DNA from 2 places in the Brucella pseudogrignonensis genome. Region 1 is predicted to be linked to the other one. Evidence: predicted binding sites of a transcription regulator. Region 1 holds the regulator's gene; the other holds the start of a gene.

Region 1 (9,592 bases):
CGTGGTCCGCTTAACCACACCGGCACTGCTGGCGCTGTTTCCAATGACGGACAGCTTCTCTTCAAAGTAATTGAAGTGACCGAGCCAACTGCCACTGGTCCGGAAGCTATTCCAGAACAGCAGCAGACCTATCTCGCATCAACACTTACAGATGACGTGCTTGAACAGCTGGTCGGTGAGTTGCAGAAGCAATACCCGGTCAAGATTAACCAGACAGCCATCAATAACGCACTGGCATTCTGATAAGCGACGGACATAAGAGAATGGCTGACTTAAAACCCTATATCGCCAAGGCTGCCACCGGCACACCACTGTCGTTCGAGGATTCTAAAGCAGCCTTCGACATTATGATGTCAGGTCAGGCCACCCCTTCGCAGATCGGTGGCTTCCTGATGGCTCTGCGTGTTCGTGGAGAAACAGTGCCGGAGATTGCTGGTGCTGTTGCTTCCATGCGTTCCCGCATGCTGCCTGTTGCAGGATCAGAAGATGCGGTCGATATTGTTGGCACCGGCGGCGACCAGTCCGGCTCCTACAATGTTTCAACCTGCTCTGCGATCGTCGTTGCTGGCGCAGGCGTGCCGGTTGCAAAACACGGCAATCGCGCGCTCTCGTCAAAATCTGGCGCTGCTGATGCGTTGGCAGCGCTGGGCGTCAACATTGAAGCCGATGCCAATACAATAGGGCGTAGCATTACAGAAGCTGGTCTTGGCTTCATGTTTGCGCCGATGCACCATTCGGCAATGCGCCATGTGGGCCCATCGCGCGTCGAGCTTGGCACCCGCACAATCTTCAACCTTCTTGGACCGCTTTCCAATCCGGCTGGCGTCAAGCGTCAGCTCGTCGGCGTTTTCTCAGCAGAATGGGTAGAGCCACTAGCGGAAGTTCTTAAAACTCTGGGTTCAGAAACCGCATGGGTCGTCTATGGCGACGGCCTTGACGAAATGACCACGTCCGGCACCACCAAAGTTGCAGCACTCGAAAACGGCACCATCCGCACATTTGAAATTCAGCCGGAAGACGTCGGCCTTCGCCGCGTCGATATGTCTGAACTCAAAGGTGGCGATGCCGAAGTTAATGCCAAAGCACTGCTTGCCGTGCTTGAAGGCGCTCACAATGCCTATCGTGACATTGTACTGCTGAATTCTGGTGCAGCTCTGGTGATTTCCGGTAAGGCAAAAGACCTTAAAGACGGCATTGCGCTCGCGGCGCAATCAATCGATAGCGGTGCGGCGCTGGCCGTTTTGCAAAAAGTTATCGCTGTATCAAACGACAAGCCGCTCTGACGGAAAGGATCACATTATGTCCACCGACATTCTGCGGAAAATTGAAGCTTATAAACGCGAAGAAATCGCTGCTGCAAAGGCAAGCCTGCCTCTCAACGAAGTAAAGGCACTGGCCAAAGATCAGCCAGCAACGCGCGGTTTTCTCAAAGCGCTCGAAGCAAAGCGTGCGGCCAAAAAGTTTGCTCTCATTGCGGAGATCAAGAAGGCGAGTCCATCCAAAGGTCTTATCCGCCCGGATTTCGATCCTCCAGCGTTGGCGAAAGCCTATGAAGATGGTGGCGCTGCCTGTCTTTCGGTTCTGACCGATACGCCATCCTTTCAGGGCGCGCCGGAGTTTCTGACTGCTGCGCGCAATGCATGCTCATTGCCTGCGCTGCGCAAGGATTTTCTTTTCGATACTTACCAAGTCTACGAAGCCCGCAGCTGGGGTGCGGATTGCATTCTGATCATTATGGCAAGCGTCGATGATGATCTCGCAAAGGCGCTTGAAGAAACCGCTTTTGAGCTTGGTATGGATGCGCTGATTGAAGTGCATGACGAAGAAGAAACGGAACGCGCATTGAAACTTTCGTCGCGACTCATCGGCGTTAACAATCGTAACCTGCGTACCTTTGATGTCGATCTTGCCGTCTCCGAGCGCCTTGCAAAAATGGTGCCGTCAGACCGTCTCTTGGTGGGCGAGAGTGGCATCTTCACCCATGATGATTGCCTGCGTCTTGAAAAATCCCATATTGGCACATTCCTGATTGGCGAAAGCCTGATGCGCAAGGATGACGTAGCAAGCGCTACCCGCGAACTTCTAACCGGCAAGGTGTGAGCCATGACGGCCAAGCTGACCCATATCGACCAGACAGGTTCCGCCCATATGGTCGATGTCGGCGACAAGGCCGAAACGGATCGCGTGGCGATCGCCGAAGGCGCAGTCAGGATGAAGCCAGAAACGCTGGCACTCATTCTGGAAGGCAATGCAGCCAAAGGCGATGTCATTGGCACAGCGCGGCTTGCTGGCATTATGGCGGCGAAAAAGACCGCTGATCTTATTCCGCTCTGTCATCCACTGATGTTGACCAAAGTGTCCGTCGAAATAGAACCCGACCAAGCTCTGCCCGGCTTGCGCGTTTCGGCAACCGCAAAACTCAAAGGCCGTACTGGCGTTGAGATGGAAGCGCTGACTGCCGTTTCTGTTACCTGCCTGACGATTTATGACATGGCTAAAGCAGTTGATCGTCATATGGAAATTACCGATATCCGCGTTTGTGCGAAAAGTGGCGGCAAGTCAGGCGATTGGAAAGCCTGATCTTTCAGACGAAAGGAAAACCGATGTCCCTGTTTCCAGTCGATGAAGCACTTGCGCGTATTCTGAATAGTGCACGACCGCATGGTACAGAGACAATTTCGCTTTCTGAAGCAGGCGGACGTGTCGTTGCAGAACCTGTTCAGGCCAAACTGCAACAGCCTCCTTTTGATTGCTCGGCTATGGATGGCTATGCGCTAATTGCTCCTCCAAACACCAATTATCCTCTCGAATTCACAGTCATTGGCGAATCAGTTGCTGGAAAACGCTTTGATGGTGAGCTCAAACAAGGTGAAGCCATACGCATCTTCACCGGTGCACCAATGCCCGCAGGTGCCGATAGCATCGTTATTCAGGAAGATACGGAACGCTCGGGTGAAACACTCACCATCCTCAACGGACTAGACAAGGGGCGGCATATCCGACGTGCGGGGCTAGATTTCGCTCCCAGCGATGTTGTACTGCCAATCGGTCGTTCTCTTGATGCGCCTGCGCTTTCGCTTGCAGCAGCGAGCGGCAATGCAACAATTTCAGTATTCTGCAAGCCGCGCGTCGCGATACTCGCTACCGGCGACGAACTTGTACTGCCTGGAATAATTCCCGGCCCTGACCAGATCGTCGCTTCCAACAGTGTTGGCATTGCCGAAATCGTCCGCCGTGCAGGTGGTGAGCCAGAAGATCTAGGTATCATCACTGATAATCCGGCAAAGATAGAAACAGCAATCAGCGACGCTTTTTCGGATGGTATCGACATTCTGGTGACGGTTGGTGGCGCATCCGTTGGAGACCGCGATTACATTCACGGTGCGTTGCAGAATTGCGACGTTGATCTCGACTTTTGGAAAATCGCCATGCGTCCGGGTAAGCCGCTAATGTACGGACGCAAAGCCACTTCTGGCAAAACTATTCACGTCATCGGGCTGCCAGGTAACCCGGTTTCAAGTCTCGTATGCAGTCTTGTTTTTCTGCGCCCCCTCGTCGCGAAACTGTCTGGCACAGAGTTAAATGCAGATATTCGCCCAGCCAAACTTGGTGAAGCGATGAAAGCCAATGACCACCGGCGCGACTATGTGCGCTCGACTGTCACTCAGGCATCTGACGGCACACTGATTGCAACACCCTTCCCGGTTCAAGACTCATCGATGCTTTCAGCGCTGGTTCGCTCTCAGGCATTGCTGATGAGAGATGAGCATGCCCCTGCTGCCTCCACGGGTGACGCTTGTACGATATTAATGCTGTAAAGAACGCCCCCTCCGCACAACCATTAATCATTTTAAAACCATTGCGGAACAAGACTGGAACATATAGTGTTCGTTCTGGTTTTGTTTTTATTTGATTCTGGTCCGGAGGGTATGGCGCATGTTGACCCGTAAACAGCACGAGCTTCTGCTGTTCATTCATGAACGTCTTAAAGAGACGGGCATCCCTCCGTCGTTTGACGAAATGAAAGAAGCTCTCGATTTGGCTTCCAAATCGGGCATTCATCGCCTTATCACAGCGCTGGAAGAACGCGGTTTTATTCGTAGACTTCCCAATCGTGCACGTGCGCTCGAAGTTCTTCGCCTACCTGATTCCATTGCACCGGGCCTGAACTCACAAAAGAAGTTCGCTCCAAGCGTCATCGAAGGTAGCCTTGGCAAAGCGCCACCACCGCCTCCTCCGTCACGACCTGCACCTGTTACGGCAAATGATGATTCTCCAGCAACGGTTTCCGTGCCGATGATGGGACGTATCGCAGCCGGTGTACCGATATCAGCAATTCAGAATCAGACACATTCGATCAGTCTGCCACCAGAAATGCTCGGTGCTGGCGAGCATTATGCGCTCGAAGTCAAAGGCGACTCGATGATCGAGGCAGGAATTTTTGATGGTGACACCGTCATCATTAAGCGCGGTGAGACGGCCAATCCAGGCGAAATTGTTGTTGCACTGGTCGATGACGAAGAAGCAACTCTGAAACGCTTCCGTCGCAAAGGTGCATCAATTGCGCTTGAAGCTGCAAACCCGGCTTATGAAACGCGGATTTTTGGTCCAGATCGTGTGCGCGTACAAGGTAAGTTGATTGGCCTCATCCGACGCTATTAAAGCAACTGCATTTTAGGAGACATGCAACTGAATATGTTTCCTTTTAAGCAGTACAGTCAGCTATAATGGCTCTGCCAATTCTGTTGCGGCTTGCGACGCTTCATAAGCTCTACTTTTCTCAGCGCCAGCTCTCTTTTGATATTCGCGATCAGGTAGTCCCCTCGCCGCTCGCGAATAGAGACGATGCAAATGCCACGGGCGCGTTGGCGCATCGACTGAAAAGGTCAGCTGATCAGCATAGTCGGCTAAGTTGGTCGTTTTGGTCAGTGCGAAACGGTAAATTTTATTCTCCTGCGCAATACCGTTTTCGTCTGAGTTGATTGCAGAAGCGCTTACACGTAGCAGCTTATGCCCTAGTCTGAGTTCAAGAGTACCTTTTAAGGCTAGTTCCTGTCGGTCGATCATCAGGACGCTAAAACGCTTACAGCTCAACTCTTTGCCAGCTATAGCGAGAATGACAATGTCGCCAATATTGCAGGCTGCGTCTTTCATCTCTTCATCTGCCGTGTAGGATAGCATTCTACCGTCCCGCAGCGGAATGGCGCACACCCCATCTTCGCAAACAAAGGCTTCTTCAGCTGATACCATTCGCTGTTTTTTTACCACCTGCGGCGGAATAAACTCATTAATCAGATAGGCTGTCTGCCAGTTCTGCGCGGTAAATTTTGGAGGCCTGCTGCGATTAATAGCAAAATTCCCATCTGGAAGACGCACAGCGACGAATTTCGCATCTTCACTCACAAGAATATCAGGCAACGGTGTTCTTATAAAAACGGCAAGCCCGATAATTACGAAGGGGAGTGCCAGCCATCGCATTCGTGTTGTAAACACAACCGCTATAACAAGCGCCAGCGTCCAGAGAACAAGCGTGCTAGCTGGCATGACCCCTGGATTACCATCAGGCGAAAAGCTGGCGACAAAACTTGCAATATGTCTGACCAGTAAAACGCCGAACCCCATAATCTGCAATGGCAACCAATCCAGATGCAGCGGCATCAATAACAAGCTGAGCACTGCGAAGGGCATAACCAATATAGAAATAACGGGTAGTGCCAATACGTTGCCAACAAGACCAAACGGCGCCGTATTGTTAAAATGATAGGCTGCGAAAATTCCACTGGCCACGCCAGCAACAATAGACGTAGCGCCCGTCGCAACCGTTGGTAATAGAATTTTTGAAATAATCCCGCGTGGCTTTGCGCGACGATCTTCAATAGCTGTTTGCTTGCGAGATTTCTTATCGCTCCACCACGCAAAAGCTGCAATGAGACCCGCAGTGGCTGAGAACGACATTTGAAAGCTTGGCCCCACAATTTCATGCGGGGAAATCGCAATCATTGCCACTGAGGCGATAGCGAGATTGCGCATACTGATCGCTACGCGATCGACCAGCAATGCACAAAGCATCACAACGATCATCACATAGCTTCGTTGCGCAGCGACGTCAGCACCGGACATAGCCAGATAGAACGTGCAACTTAGAAGTGAAAGACATGCAGCAATTTTTTTGACCGGATATCTGGCGCTAAACGCTGGTGCGAGTGCGAATAAAGATCGCAACGACATCATCACAACCCCTGCAGCCAACACCATGTGCAAACCAGAAATAGACAAGATATGCGCGAGACCCGCTTTGCGCAGATCCTCATTTGTTTCTTCACTTATCCCCGCTCGTTCTCCAGCGATGAGTGCGGCTGCGACACTCCCATCCTCGCCTGAAAGCACTTCAGCGATACGTTCAGAAACATGTACCCGTAATTGAGCGATAGCGCCGGAAATTTTGGCGAAAACCTCACTTGGTGCAGGCACATCAGCTATTTTTGGAGTGCCCAAGAAAAAGCCATTTGCACCTATCCCGCCGAAATAGGCGTGAAACGCAAAGTCGTAGTTTCCCGGTCGAACAGGACCAGTGGGCACACGTAACCGCGCGAAACCAGTCAAGCCGCTGCCAATTTCTGTTTTGGCTGGTATATCGCGCGCCGTAATCCGGATGCGTTGCGGCGCATAGCGAAGTTTGGGTCGTTGCGTTTCAAGCAAATCAAGCGTCACACGCCAACTGCCATTATCGCGATACTCTAAGCCAACAACTCTGCCAGTGATACGCGTTGCAACCTCAGAGCCTAACAATTGCGTACTTCGTCGTTCCGTCTCGAACTTTCCCGCAACTATTCCCAATAACACCGCCAACACGAGTGTCACTGCTTGTGATACGAGGAAGTGTTTTCTGAATAAAAAACGTATTAAACAAACAGCTACAACAACAGATAGAATGGGCAACCATTCAGGTTCATAAGAAAGCGTGAAATAAACAACGGCTCCCAACCCCATAAAAACGGGAAAAAGAAGAAAAAATATTCCGCGCCCTATTTCACGATCAAGCGCCGCAATCAAAAGCTGCCGTGAACTACTCAGCAGTTCCCGCGCACGCTCGGAAGGTGTCAGTTTCCTTTCCGGTAAAGCGACGGGCTGAATATCAGCTCGTTCTTTCGGTAACCACGGTTCAGGAAGCAAGGCACGAGCAAGACCTTCAGGCATGTCTTTGACAAATGCCCGCTCGCTCACCTCTTGTCTTTCCCTTATGCCCGTCATGCCCCCGCCTGACTGCAAAAGTGCCCGCGCTTAATCTAAAGAAGCACGTCCCGACGGTGCGAAAGAATTGGGAAACGCTTGCACACCGTGCTGCCTATGCTACATGAACCACAGTCAAAATCGAGAGGGTTCTCGCAATGAGAATCCTTATCGCCCGTGGACTGTGAGAAAACGGGCGCTACATATTCAAAATTCTGCCTCGCGCTCGGCTTCCTGCCGCAACTCAACGAGGCTTTGACACAGTGGAGCTGTTATGTCGAAACCGGTCGTCACCCGTTTTGCCCCTTCGCCCACGGGTTATCTGCATATTGGCGGAGCCCGCACGGCTCTTTTCAACTGGCTTTATGCAAAGCATACGGGCGGCAAGATGCTGCTGCGCATCGAAGATACAGATCGTGAGCGTTCTTCCGAAGCTGCAACGGCCGCCATTCTTGATGGCTTGACCTGGCTTGGCCTCGATTGGGACGGTGAACCAATTTCACAGTTCGAACGTGCACCGCGTCACCGGGAAGTAGCAGAAGAACTCGTTGCGAAAGGCAAAGCCTATTATTGCTACGCAACACCTGAAGAACTCGAAGAAATGCGCGAGAAAGCACGCGCTGAAGGCCGTCCGCCACGTTATGATGGCCGCTGGCGCGATCGTGATCCATCCGAAGCGCCTGCAGGCGTGAAACCTGTTATCCGCATTAAAGCGCCACGCGATGGCGAAACCGTTGTTCGCGATGCTGTGCAGGGCGATGTCCGCTTTCCGAACAAGGATCTCGACGATTTCATCATTCTTCGTTCCGATGGCAATCCAACCTATATGCACGCGGTTGTCGTTGACGATCACGATATGGGCGTTACGCACATCATCCGCGGTGATGATCACCTGACAAATGCTGCCCGCCAGACCGTGATTTACGACGGTATGGGCTGGGAAGTCCCGCAGATGTCGCATATCCCGCTCATTCATGGTGCGGATGGTGCCAAGCTTTCGAAGCGTCATGGTGCACTTGGTGTCGATGCCTATCGTGCGATGGGCTATCTGCCGGAAGCACTGCGCAACTATCTCGTCCGCCTTGGCTGGAGCCACGGTGATGATGAAATCATGTCGACCGAGCAGATGGTTGAATGGTTTGACGTGACCGACATCAACAAGGGTGCAGCACGTTTTGACTTCCAGAAACTGGAAGCCATCAACGGCGTTTATATGCGCGCCAGCGATGACAAAGCTTTGTTCGACGCATTGATCGCCGTATTGCCGGAAATCGAAGGCGGTAAAGAACTGGAAGCGTCGCTTGACGAAAAGGGACGTGCACAGCTTCTGACAGCAATGCCCGGTCTGAAAGATCGTGCGAAGACACTGGTCGAGCTCGCAGATGGTGCGAAGTTTATTTTTGCCAAACGTCCGCTCGCTTTTGATGAAAAAGCAGCTTCCCTTCTCAGTGACGAAGGCCGTGAAATCCTTAAAGGCGTTCTGCCGCATTTAGAATCAGTTGGCGAATGGACTGTTGACGCACTTGATGCAGCTGTTCGTGCGCACGCGGAAACGATTGGCCTCAAACTTGGTAAGGTTGCGCAACCATTGCGCGCAGCACTCACCGGTCGTGCGACATCACCGGGTGTATTCGACGTTCTGTTCGTGCTTGGTCGCGAAGAGTCGCTTGCACGGGTAAAAGATCAAATCGTTTGAACTGTTAGCATTCACGCTGACGTGACAAAACTGGCTTAATTAGACCAAAATACGCATTGCATCGCGAAATCATTGGGATAGTTTGGCGGTCGAAATCGTTTGGATAATGCGTTGAAAAATCGGTTTCGCGCGAAAGTGCGAAACCTGTAGAAGTTGAGAAGACAAGTTATAGAGACGATTAAAATTTCAGCTGCCATGGGCAGCAAAAGTGGACACGAAAGGAAACACGATGTCAGATAAGACAGCTAGCTTTACCCTCGACGGCAAAACGTTCGACCTGCCTGTACGACAAGGCACTGTCGGGCCGGACGTTGTCGACATCGGTCCACTTTACAAAAACGCCCATGCTTTCACCTATGACCCAGGGTTCACCTCGACCGCTTCGTGCGAATCCAAAATCACCTATATTGATGGTGATGAAGGCGTGCTGCTTTATCGTGGCTATCCGATTGATCAGCTTGCTGAACATGGCGACTTCCTCGAAACTTGCTATCTGCTACTTTACGGCGAACTGCCAACAGCGACCCAGAAGGCCGATTTTGATCATCGTGTGACACGTCACACTATGATCCACGAGCAGATGACAAAGTTCTTTAGCGGCTTCCGCCGTGACGCGCACCCAATGGCCGTTATCGTGGGCTGCGTAGGCGCTATGTCGGCTTTCTA
Region 2 (9,592 bases), 1.8 Mb from region 1:
TTGAACGCCTTCCCTCCACCGTTCCTTTTGTCGGCCCGGAAACTCTCGAGTTGCAGCGGGGAAAACCTTTCATCGCGCGAATCGGTGCGAACGAAAGCAGCTTTGGCCCTGCCCCTTCCGTCATCGACGCGATGAAGCAGGAGGCGTCTGAAGTTTGGAAATATGGCGACCCGGAGAATTATGCTCTTCGCCACGCGATCGCCGCGCATCATGGTGTGAAGCCGGAAAACATTATGCCCGGCGCAGGCGTCGATGCACTGCTGGGTCTGGTTGTCCGTCAATATGTCCAGGAAGGCGACAAAGTAATCAATTCACTTGGCGGCTATCCGACATTTAACTATCACGTTTCAGGTTTTGGCGGCACTTTGCTAACTGTGCCTTACAATCAGGACAGGCCTGATCTCGATGCACTGATCGAGAAAGCGAAGCAGGAAAATCCAGCACTGCTTTATATCGCAAACCCCGACAATCCGATGGGTACGTGGCATGAAGGTTCGGATATTCAGTCATTCATTGAGCAAATACCTGAAACCACAATGCTTATACTTGATGAGGCTTATTGTGAGACCGGCCCTGCTTCTGCATTTCCGCCATTTGAACTGGATCGGCCAAACGTTCTTCGGATGCGCACTTTCTCAAAGGCTTACGGGCTTGCGGGCATTCGCGTTGGTTACGTCGTCGGTAACGAAACCGCAATTAGCGCCTTCAACAAAATCCGCGATCATTTTGCTGTTAACCGAATTGCACAAGCGGCCGCCATCGCGGCACTAAAAGATCAAGTTTATCTGAACGACGTTGTGGAGAAAATCCACGCGGGTCGTGAACGCATTGCAAAAATCGCAGTCAAACACGGGCTGAAACCAATACCATCGGCCACCAATTTCGTGACAGTTGATTGCGGTCACGATGGCGCTTTTGCAACCGCTATCCTGAATGGCTTGATTGAACGGGACGTTTTCATTCGCAAGCCCGGAGCGCCAGTTCTTGACCGCTGCATTCGGGTGAGTGTTGGCGTGAGTGAGCAATTGGATATGTTTGAAGCAGCTCTTCCAGACGCAATCCTCGATGCGCAAAAAAGCCTGTAGCCAATTTAAAAATATTCTAGCTCGCGTTCTGCCCAATTGCGGAGATCATTATGTCAAACCAACTCAACGCTCAGGTTCGTAATCCGGTGTTTGGTACACTTGCTGGACTGTGTGGCGCACTGGCTATTGCTGCGTATGCAGGAGCCGCGCATGGTGGTGAAAACCACTTGAGTGCTATTGCACCACTCTTGCTTGGCCATGCCCCTGCCCTCCTGGTCCTGTCATTGATTGTTCCCAATAGCCGCGTGGCAAGTATGGGTGGCGCCATACTCATCGCGGGACTGGCACTGTTTTGCGGAGATCTCTTCATGCGCGACATGGCCGGAAGCAGGTTGTTTCCAATGGCTGCACCGACAGGCGGCAGCCTAATGATTCTCGGCTGGCTTATTGTTGGCGTTAGTAGCTGGTTCAAGCGGCGTTGATTGCCCTAAAAGCGCCTTAACAAAAAAGGCCTTGCAGATTTGCAAGGCCTCTTCTCTAAAACGGTGTAAGTTCAAACCGACTTATAAGCCGTCCCAGATCTGGTTTATGAATTGCCTTTCAGGCGTGCATTGCAAAGGCTGTAATAACCGCCGCCCTTCTGTACCCATTTAAGGCCACCAAGCGCATTTGCGTCTTTCGCAGCATGATACTGTTCAAGGCAAGTATGCATACGAGCCTTACCCGGTGACTCGCTGGAGAACTTGGCAGACACAGCAGTGGGGAACTTGATGCCCTTCGGTGCCGCAACAGTGGGAGCGGCTGGCTCCGAATTACCATCTGTACTTAGTGCTACAGCATCCGCACCCGGACCACATTCAGCCTTACGAAAATCATTCCATTTTGCGCCACCATCGATGCCCGCATCTTTGGCAGCCTGATATTTCGTGCTGCACTGCTTCATTGTCAGTCCTTTGGCAGTATCAGCAGCAGCTGGAGCTGCAGCATTTTTGGCAGGCGCAGCAGCCTTCTTTGCTGGAGCGGCAGGCGCTGCCGCAGCATCATCTCCGCATTGTGTCTTACGGAAGTCGTTCCACTTAACATTGCCAAGCGTCCCGGCATCCTTGGCCGACTGATACTTTGCGCTACATTCTTTCATGGTCAGCGCACTGGCCTGCGTTGAAAAAGCAAAGGCAGATGCGCCCAGAATGAATGTGGTCCCAGCCAAAGCTGCAATGGTACGAATAGACATCTTGTCGCTCCCTGTCGGATACGGACTATTGTTTACGATACTTGTTAGTTGACTATCGCTCGACGCGACCATTCAAAACCTCGGGTCCTTTTCACCCGTCTTCAAACCCTTCCGAAATTCACATTCGACATCAATGTTGATACTCGGCAAGTTGACTGTCAATCACTCAATTAATATTACCATTGTCTACAATACAAAAATTCTAAACGTCATTCTTCGCGCGTTACAACGGCTTATTGAACATAAGTAAACATACAGTAATTATTATTGGTTGTCTCAATATTATTGCAACAGAGTTAAAATCAGGAATTCGTCACCATGTTTAAGAGAGTAATGATATTTGGCGGCGCTGGTTCAGGAAAGTCCACTCTGGCCCGTTCTCTTGGAAAAATAACTGACCTCCCGGTCGTTCACATCGACACAATTTACTGGCTACCTAATTGGACAATGCGCCCACGCGAAGAAATAGGGCGTTTGACCACGGAAATTGCAAATCGAGATGAATGGATCTTTGAAGGAAACCATAGTGAAACTATGGCTTATCGCGCGGAACGTGCTGATATGCTCATCTTTTTGGATATTTCGACACCGAGACGCCTCTGGCGAATTCTCACCCGAACATTTCGCTATTTCGGAAAGTCACGCCCCGACATGGCCGAAGGATGCAAAGAACGCTTTGACTGGGAGTTTCTCAAATTCGCAGCAAACTATCGCAACAATGGCCGCATTCGTGCACTCACTTTTATGGAAAAGGCGCCGTCGCATCTTTCGAAGTACCAGTTGCGCAGTCCGGCAGAGGTGAAACAATTTCTTGCTAAAACCGAATACGAAATAATCCAAAATAATTCGAAGACATAAGCGCGATAAAATCGAAAAAAGGCACGTAAAATAACAATATTGCTAGCAGTGCAGCAACATTCGACAGATGCTATATTGAGTGTGTCTCCCAAGACGTGACGCTGGTCATTGGCATTCTGACGATCAAATCAGCGAAAATATATGCAGATAAATGCCGGACTTCGATCTGGTCATTTCATCAATTCGTCCAATTTTCCGCAGCTTTGGAGTTGATCGTGTCAAATAGTGTCTCCCCACTTGTCGATGCTACCAGCCTAATGACGCCGGATCGTCATCGTCTTTATGAAGATGCGATTGCAATGCTCATTGGTACCTCATTCATCGCATTGGGCATAACCCTTTACAGCCAAGCCACACTGATGACTGGCAGCACGGCTGGTATTGCGTTGCTTATTCAATATGCAACAGGCATTAGCTTTGGCGCGCTCTATTTTGTGATCAACCTGCCGTTTTATTATTTTGCAGCGAAACGGATGGGCTGGGCGTTTACCGTCAGAACATTTATCGCAGTTGCTCTGATGTCGCTCTTCGCCAAAGTGATACCTATGTGCGTTGATTTCAGTTCAATCAATCCGCTGTTTGCTGCACTCATGGGGGGCACGCTCATGGGGATGGGCGTTCTTGCCCTTTTTCGCCACCGATCTGGTGTCGGCGGTGTAAACATTCTGGCGCTTTATTTGCAGGATGCCTATGGCATTCGTGCTGGCTGGTTCCAGCTAGCGCTTGACGTTATTATTATGCTCGGTTCCCTGTTCTTTATTCCCTGGGAGAATATGCTGTTATCGCTGGCGGGCGCGGTGGCTATGAATGCCATTATTGCCATCAATCATAAGCCGGGCCGCTATCTTGGCATAAGTTAAACAAAAGCCGCCTCAAAAGGCGGCTTTTGTTTAAACTTTCAACGATCTCAGTGCGCAGTCATCCATTCGCGTGCACTGCGCAGGGCTGCGGCAAGTTCTGTCTTGCTCATGGTTGCAGCAACCTGATTACGCATACGTTCAGCCTTCTGATTGCCACGGATTGCAGCAATATTAAGCCATTTATGTGCTTCGACCACATCAATCTCACAGTCCCGGCCAACGGCATATTTCAATCCCATTTCCAGTAGAATACGATCTTGAGAACCTGTTTTGCTCTGCTGTGTGACGCTCTGAAACTGTGTCATTTTCTTTGTCCCTGTTAAATCCCGAGAACCGTCCGCTCTTTGTTTCTGAGACTGGCTTTTACCGTCCCCGAACTGTCGGATCTGTCGTTCCGTTCATGATGCTGAGATTACCCAACAGAGTTAAAATGCGCGTTAAACCAGATGCTTAACAACGCGACAACAAAATCCCAACAAGGAGTAAACTTGGGAATTTGTTAAACATCCAAGCTCAATGAATTGCAGCATTTTTCCAAAATGGCAGATTTTTCATCCACAGCGCTTAGAAACCAGATGATAACCATGGTGCAGATTGGCTTCGTTTAGGACGTGGCTAGCAACGAATATAACAGCTTCAATTATACCTCTTTCGCTCTGCTCCAAATTCAATTACGTTTACGTTTGCGTAAGTTTTCCGCAAGGCAACGTGCCTTGCCGCATTTTGGGAGGAATGCATGATCCGTAATTTTATGATGGGACTAACTGCTGCCGTTGCTCTGACGGCAACCCTCGCTGTACCAGCCTTTGCTGATGAAGCCATTGTCGGCACGTGGAAGCGGCCGAACGGCACGATCATCAGTTATGCGGCCTGTGGTGGTGGCAAATATTGCGGCACGGTTCAAACCGGCGAATATAAGGGCAAATCGATAGGCTCTATGTCAGGCAAGGACGGCAGCTATAAAGGCGAGGTCAACAAGCTCGACGAAGGCAAGACCTATACGGGCAAAGCCAGCGTCAAAGGCAACACGCTTTCGCTCTCTGGCTGTGTAATGGGCGGATTAATCTGCAAAAGCGAAAGCCTCACGAGGCAGTAAGTCTAAAACTAAAAAGGCGGCTTCTCAGCCGCCTTTTTTGATTACCTGGCTTTCTGGCCAAATAGCACTTTCTGCTCTTCTTCCTTATTAGCCGAAGCCATTGCGCGTTCGCGCTCTTCTTTGCCAACCACAAGACCACGCTGCACGGCGGGTCGTGCGTTCATGGTCTCATGCCAGCGCTTGAGGTTTGGGAAATCTTCCAGCTTCTGATCAAAATTCTTGTAAGCGTTGATCCAACCAATGCTCGCCATATCAGCGATGGAATATTCGCCCGCGATATAGTCTTTGCCTTCAAGCTGGCGATTGAGAACGCCATAAAGACGGTTGACCTCATTGGTATAGCGATCAATCCCGTACTGCACTTTTTCTGGTGCATAAATGTGGAAATGTCCTGCCTGACCCGACATTGGCCCAAGTCCACCCATCTGCCACATCAGCCATTCATCAACTGCAACGCGCTTGCGTTCATCTGATGGATAGAACTTGCCAAATTTGCGTCCGAGATATTGAAGAATTGCACCCGATTCAAAGACCGAAATCGGCGCGCCGCCCGGACCTTCCGGATCAACAATAGCAGGCATGCGATTGTTCGGTGCGATTTTGAGGAAATCCGGCTGGAACTGATCGCCTTTGCCGATATTTACATATTTGACTTCATAAGGAACACCCAGTTCCTCGAGCATAATGCTCACCTTGAAGCCATTCGGTGTCGGCCAATAGTAAAGTTCAATCGGTTTTGTCTGCTCGGCCATGGGTCGTTAACTCCCTCTTTCTTGGCTTTGTCGGTAACTCCGATGCAAGCTAACATAAGCGCCGTGAATTGCGGCACAAGAGCGAACCGATCAAGTTCATGCGACATCAATATTTTTGAACGCCACATGAATGCAGCACTCAGGAGTGGTTCAGCCAACAAACCTTACAGTCATGCCCTATAATGGAAGATCGAGTATTTGGGGGAAGAATGCTGCTAAGACGCACGACCATCGTATTCATGATGATCGCTGGCTTTGCGATTGTCGCGGGGCTATTTGTTGATCGGAAACAACATGTTTATCGAGATCAGCCAATCATCGGAGATGTCACCGTAATGCATCTCGGAAACAGTCACGCGAAAGCACACATCTGAAGAATGGGTGAAACCTGCGACACAAGTAATCTCATTTAAACAGAGACATGCGCGTGTCATTGATTTTGTTATACTGGGTCATGACACAACGAATCGAACAGCCATTTCTCACCGAGATTAAAACGCCTCCTTTTATGGAGCCGCAAGTTTTTGCCGATGCAGGCGCGGCAGTTGTCGCGCTTCGCAAGCTTTATGATCGCAATACCGCGTTTCTCCGCACAGCCTTTGAACAGTTGGCGAAGGGAGAAGTCCGACCTCAGCGATATCGCGCTTTTTACCCCGAAATTTGTCTGTCGACATCGAGCTTTGCTCATGTCGATACACGTCTGGCGTTTGGCCATGTGACCATGCCGGGCGATTATTCGGCAACCATCACGCGACCTGATTTGTTTGAACATTATCTTAACGAACAAATTCGCCTGCTGATGCGCAATCATGGGGTGACAGTCACCGTTCGGGAATCAGCAACGCCAATTCCGATCCATTTCGCCTTCATGGAGGGCACTTATGTTGAAGCATCGGTTGCCAATGCCTTCACGCATCCGATGCGCGATCTCTTCGACGTGCCGGATCTGGCCGCAACAGACGACAAGATCGTCAACGCCGATTTTGATCCAATTCCCGGCGAGCCGATGCCGCTTGCACCTTTCACGGCGCAACGCGTTGACTATTCGCTACACAGGCTTGCGCATTACACAGCGACAAGTCCGAAGCATTTCCAAAACTTCGTGCTGTTTACGAACTATCAGTTCTATATGGATGAATTCTGCGCCTATGCACGCAAGCTGATGGCAGATGGCGGCGGCGGGTATGACAGCTTTGTCGAGCCGGGCAATGCGATCACGCTTGCAGGTGAAACCGCTCCAAGCACGGGCATCGCATTGCAACGCATGCCGCAAATGCCGGCCTATCATCTGCAACGCAAAGATCATTCTGGCATCACCATGATTAACATTGGCGTTGGCCCGTCCAATGCAAAGACGATTACCGATCATGTTGCCGTGCTTCGCCCGCATGCATGGCTGATGCTGGGACATTGTGCTGGTCTGCGCAACAGTCAGGAGCTTGGCGATTACGTTCTTGCTCACGCTTACATGCGTGAAGACCACGTTCTCGATGATGATCTTCCGGTCTGGGTGCCCTTGCCCGCATTGGCAGAAATTCAAGTTGCCCTAGAAGAAGCGGTTGAAGAAGTCACCGGCCTTGAAGGCTATGATCTTAAGCGGATCATGCGAACCGGCACAGTTGCGACGATTGATAATCGCAACTGGGAACTGCGCGACCAGCGCGGCCCTGTTCAGCGCCTTTCTCAGGCACGGGCAGTAGCACTTGATATGGAGTCAGCGACAATTGCGGCCAATGGCTTCCGCTTTCGCGTTCCCTACGGCACTCTGCTCTGTGTTTCCGACAAGCCGTTGCACGGCGAGCTAAAACTACCCGGCATGGCGACCGAGTTCTATAAGCGGCAAGTCGCGCAGCATCTACAAATTGGTATTCGTGCGATGGAAAAAATCGCTGCCATGCCAGATGAACGACTGCATTCACGCAAGCTTAGAAGCTTCTACGAAACTGCGTTCCAGTAAGTCACAAGATGCCGAAGGCAATGCTTTCGGCATCATCATCGCGCCGCAATCAGCCGCTACTCGCCAATCATGTCAAAACGCCGCGAAACTTTTGCCTTTACTCTGCTGATCATTGCCCTTCTGGTATCCGTGCCGCTTGTGCTCGGATTTCTCGGATCTGCACATCCGGCGTTCGATTCGTTTGCCCATTTCCGGTCCCATCTCGCTATCCTGATGGGAGTGCTGGCGCTGCCGCTTTTGTTCACAGCAATGCGACGTGAAGGTGCGATGATCCTGCTGTTTGCGATCCTTGCTTTCAGCACAACACTTGGTGCCGCACGCAATCTGCTGGATGGCTCATCAGCAGCGCAGGCAAATGTGCCAACTGGCGGGGCACGTTATAGTCTTGTGCAAATCAATCTGCGCTATAACAATCCTGAACCCAAACGCGTCTTGCAAATGATAGCGCAGGAAAAGCCCGACGTCATCGCTTATCAGGAAGCGGGTTCAAACTGGGCGATGTGGATCAATATTCTCAAGGGAACCTACACTTATCACTTTGAATGCCGCATCAGCGGCAACACCATGAGCGTGGGTATTTTATCCCGGCGTCCGTTCAGTGAAGGCAGTGCGCAGGCATGCCTTGGCGACAGTCGCCTTGCCATGACTTCCATTGATTTCAGCGGCACGCCAGTCAATGTTGCATCCTATCATGCTGTGCTTCCATGGCCGTATGCTCAGGCAGCAATCATCGATAAGATGGTGCCGGAATTGCAGAAATTCGACGGCCCTTCCATTATTGCTGGCGATTTCAACGCAACACCATGGAGCAATGCAGTTCACCGCATAGAAAAGGCTTCCGGTACAAAAGCAATGACCGGCATTGGCGGAACATGGGTGCCGCAAAGCCTGCCCGTGACACTCGCGCCATTTGTAGGGCTAGCAATCGACCAAATTCTCGTCAGTCCTGATATTGCAGCACCAGTCGCAGCGACACGCGGCGAAACGGGTTCTGATCACCTGCCTGTCAGGCTTGAGTTTTCGGTCCCTATGCCTGTGAGGCCCAACACAGAAGAGCCTGAAATTCAGTCTGTGATGCTTCACTAAAAAAGGCGGTCTAAACCGCCTTTTTTATTTACATGTTTACATACACTGGCCCCTCTCCGCCTTGTGGCGGAACCCAGTTGATATTCTGGTTCGGGTCTTTGATATCGCAAGTTTTGCAATGCACGCAGTTCTGCGCATTGATCACAAAACGTACATCCTTAGCTTGCGGATCAGCAGCAGAATTGCCGTCTGCATCCACCCATTCATAAACCCCTGCAGGGCAATAGCGTGTCGACGGACCCGCAAAAACATCATGCTCTGATGTCTGTTGCAGCTTCATATCGGCGACCTGCAAATGCACTGGCTCGTTTTCGTCGTGATTGGTATTCGACAAGAACACCGACGACAGGCGATCAAAAGTCAGAACGCCATCTGGCTTTGGATAGCTAATCTTCTTGTGCTTTGCAGCAGGCTCAAGGCTCTGTGCATCGGTCTTACCATGCTTCAGCGTACCAAAAAATGAGAAGCCAAACAGCTGGTTGGTCCACATATCAAGACCGCCAAGCGCGACACCAACAACCGTCCCGAGCTTCGACCAGAGCGGTTTAACGTTGCGGACCATCTTGAGGTCTTTACCAATGGCACTATCGCGCCAGCTGTTCTCAATCTCAATCGGCTCATCATTGGCGCGACCAGCGGCCAATGCGTCTGCAATCTTGTCGGCAGCAAGAATGCCCGACAGAACCGCATTATGGCTGCCTTTAATACGCGGAACATTGACGAAGCC

The links. Region 1 encodes LexA, which represses DNA repair genes until DNA is damaged. Its sites were predicted from a motif close to TGTTCNNNNTGTGTTCNG; they were not measured.
Positions count from the first base shown of each region.
Region 2: a site for LexA is predicted at 4,309-4,326, ahead of RI570_RS09680 (sel1 repeat family protein). Genes of this name have one in related genera too.

Region 1 is NZ_JAVLAT010000001.1:218,582-228,173, forward strand. It holds gene RI570_RS01055 (peptidyl-prolyl cis-trans isomerase) at 1-243, shown strand, start outside; gene trpD (anthranilate phosphoribosyltransferase) at 264-1,283, shown strand; gene trpC (indole-3-glycerol phosphate synthase TrpC) at 1,300-2,100, shown strand; gene moaC (cyclic pyranopterin monophosphate synthase MoaC) at 2,104-2,580, shown strand; gene glp (gephyrin-like molybdotransferase Glp) at 2,604-3,818, shown strand; gene lexA (transcriptional repressor LexA) at 3,937-4,662, shown strand; gene RI570_RS01085 (ComEC/Rec2 family competence protein) at 4,723-7,251, opposite strand; gene gltX (glutamate--tRNA ligase) at 7,505-8,926, shown strand; gene gltA (citrate synthase) at 9,156-9,592, shown strand, end outside.
Region 2 is NZ_JAVLAT010000001.1:1,997,206-2,006,797, reverse strand. It holds gene RI570_RS09705 (pyridoxal phosphate-dependent aminotransferase) at 1-1,085, shown strand, start outside; gene RI570_RS09700 (DUF423 domain-containing protein) at 1,136-1,507, shown strand; gene RI570_RS09695 (antifreeze protein) at 1,612-2,256, opposite strand; gene RI570_RS09690 (DNA topology modulation protein FlaR) at 2,575-3,114, shown strand; gene RI570_RS09685 (YitT family protein) at 3,372-3,974, shown strand; gene RI570_RS09680 (sel1 repeat family protein) at 4,022-4,279, opposite strand; gene RI570_RS09675 (DUF2147 domain-containing protein) at 4,726-5,070, shown strand; gene RI570_RS09670 (glutathione binding-like protein) at 5,112-5,822, opposite strand; gene RI570_RS09665 (hypothetical protein) at 6,032-6,196, shown strand; gene RI570_RS09660 (AMP nucleosidase) at 6,277-7,779, shown strand; gene RI570_RS09655 (endonuclease/exonuclease/phosphatase family protein) at 7,849-8,865, shown strand; gene RI570_RS09650 (electron transfer flavoprotein-ubiquinone oxidoreductase) at 8,894-9,592, opposite strand, start outside.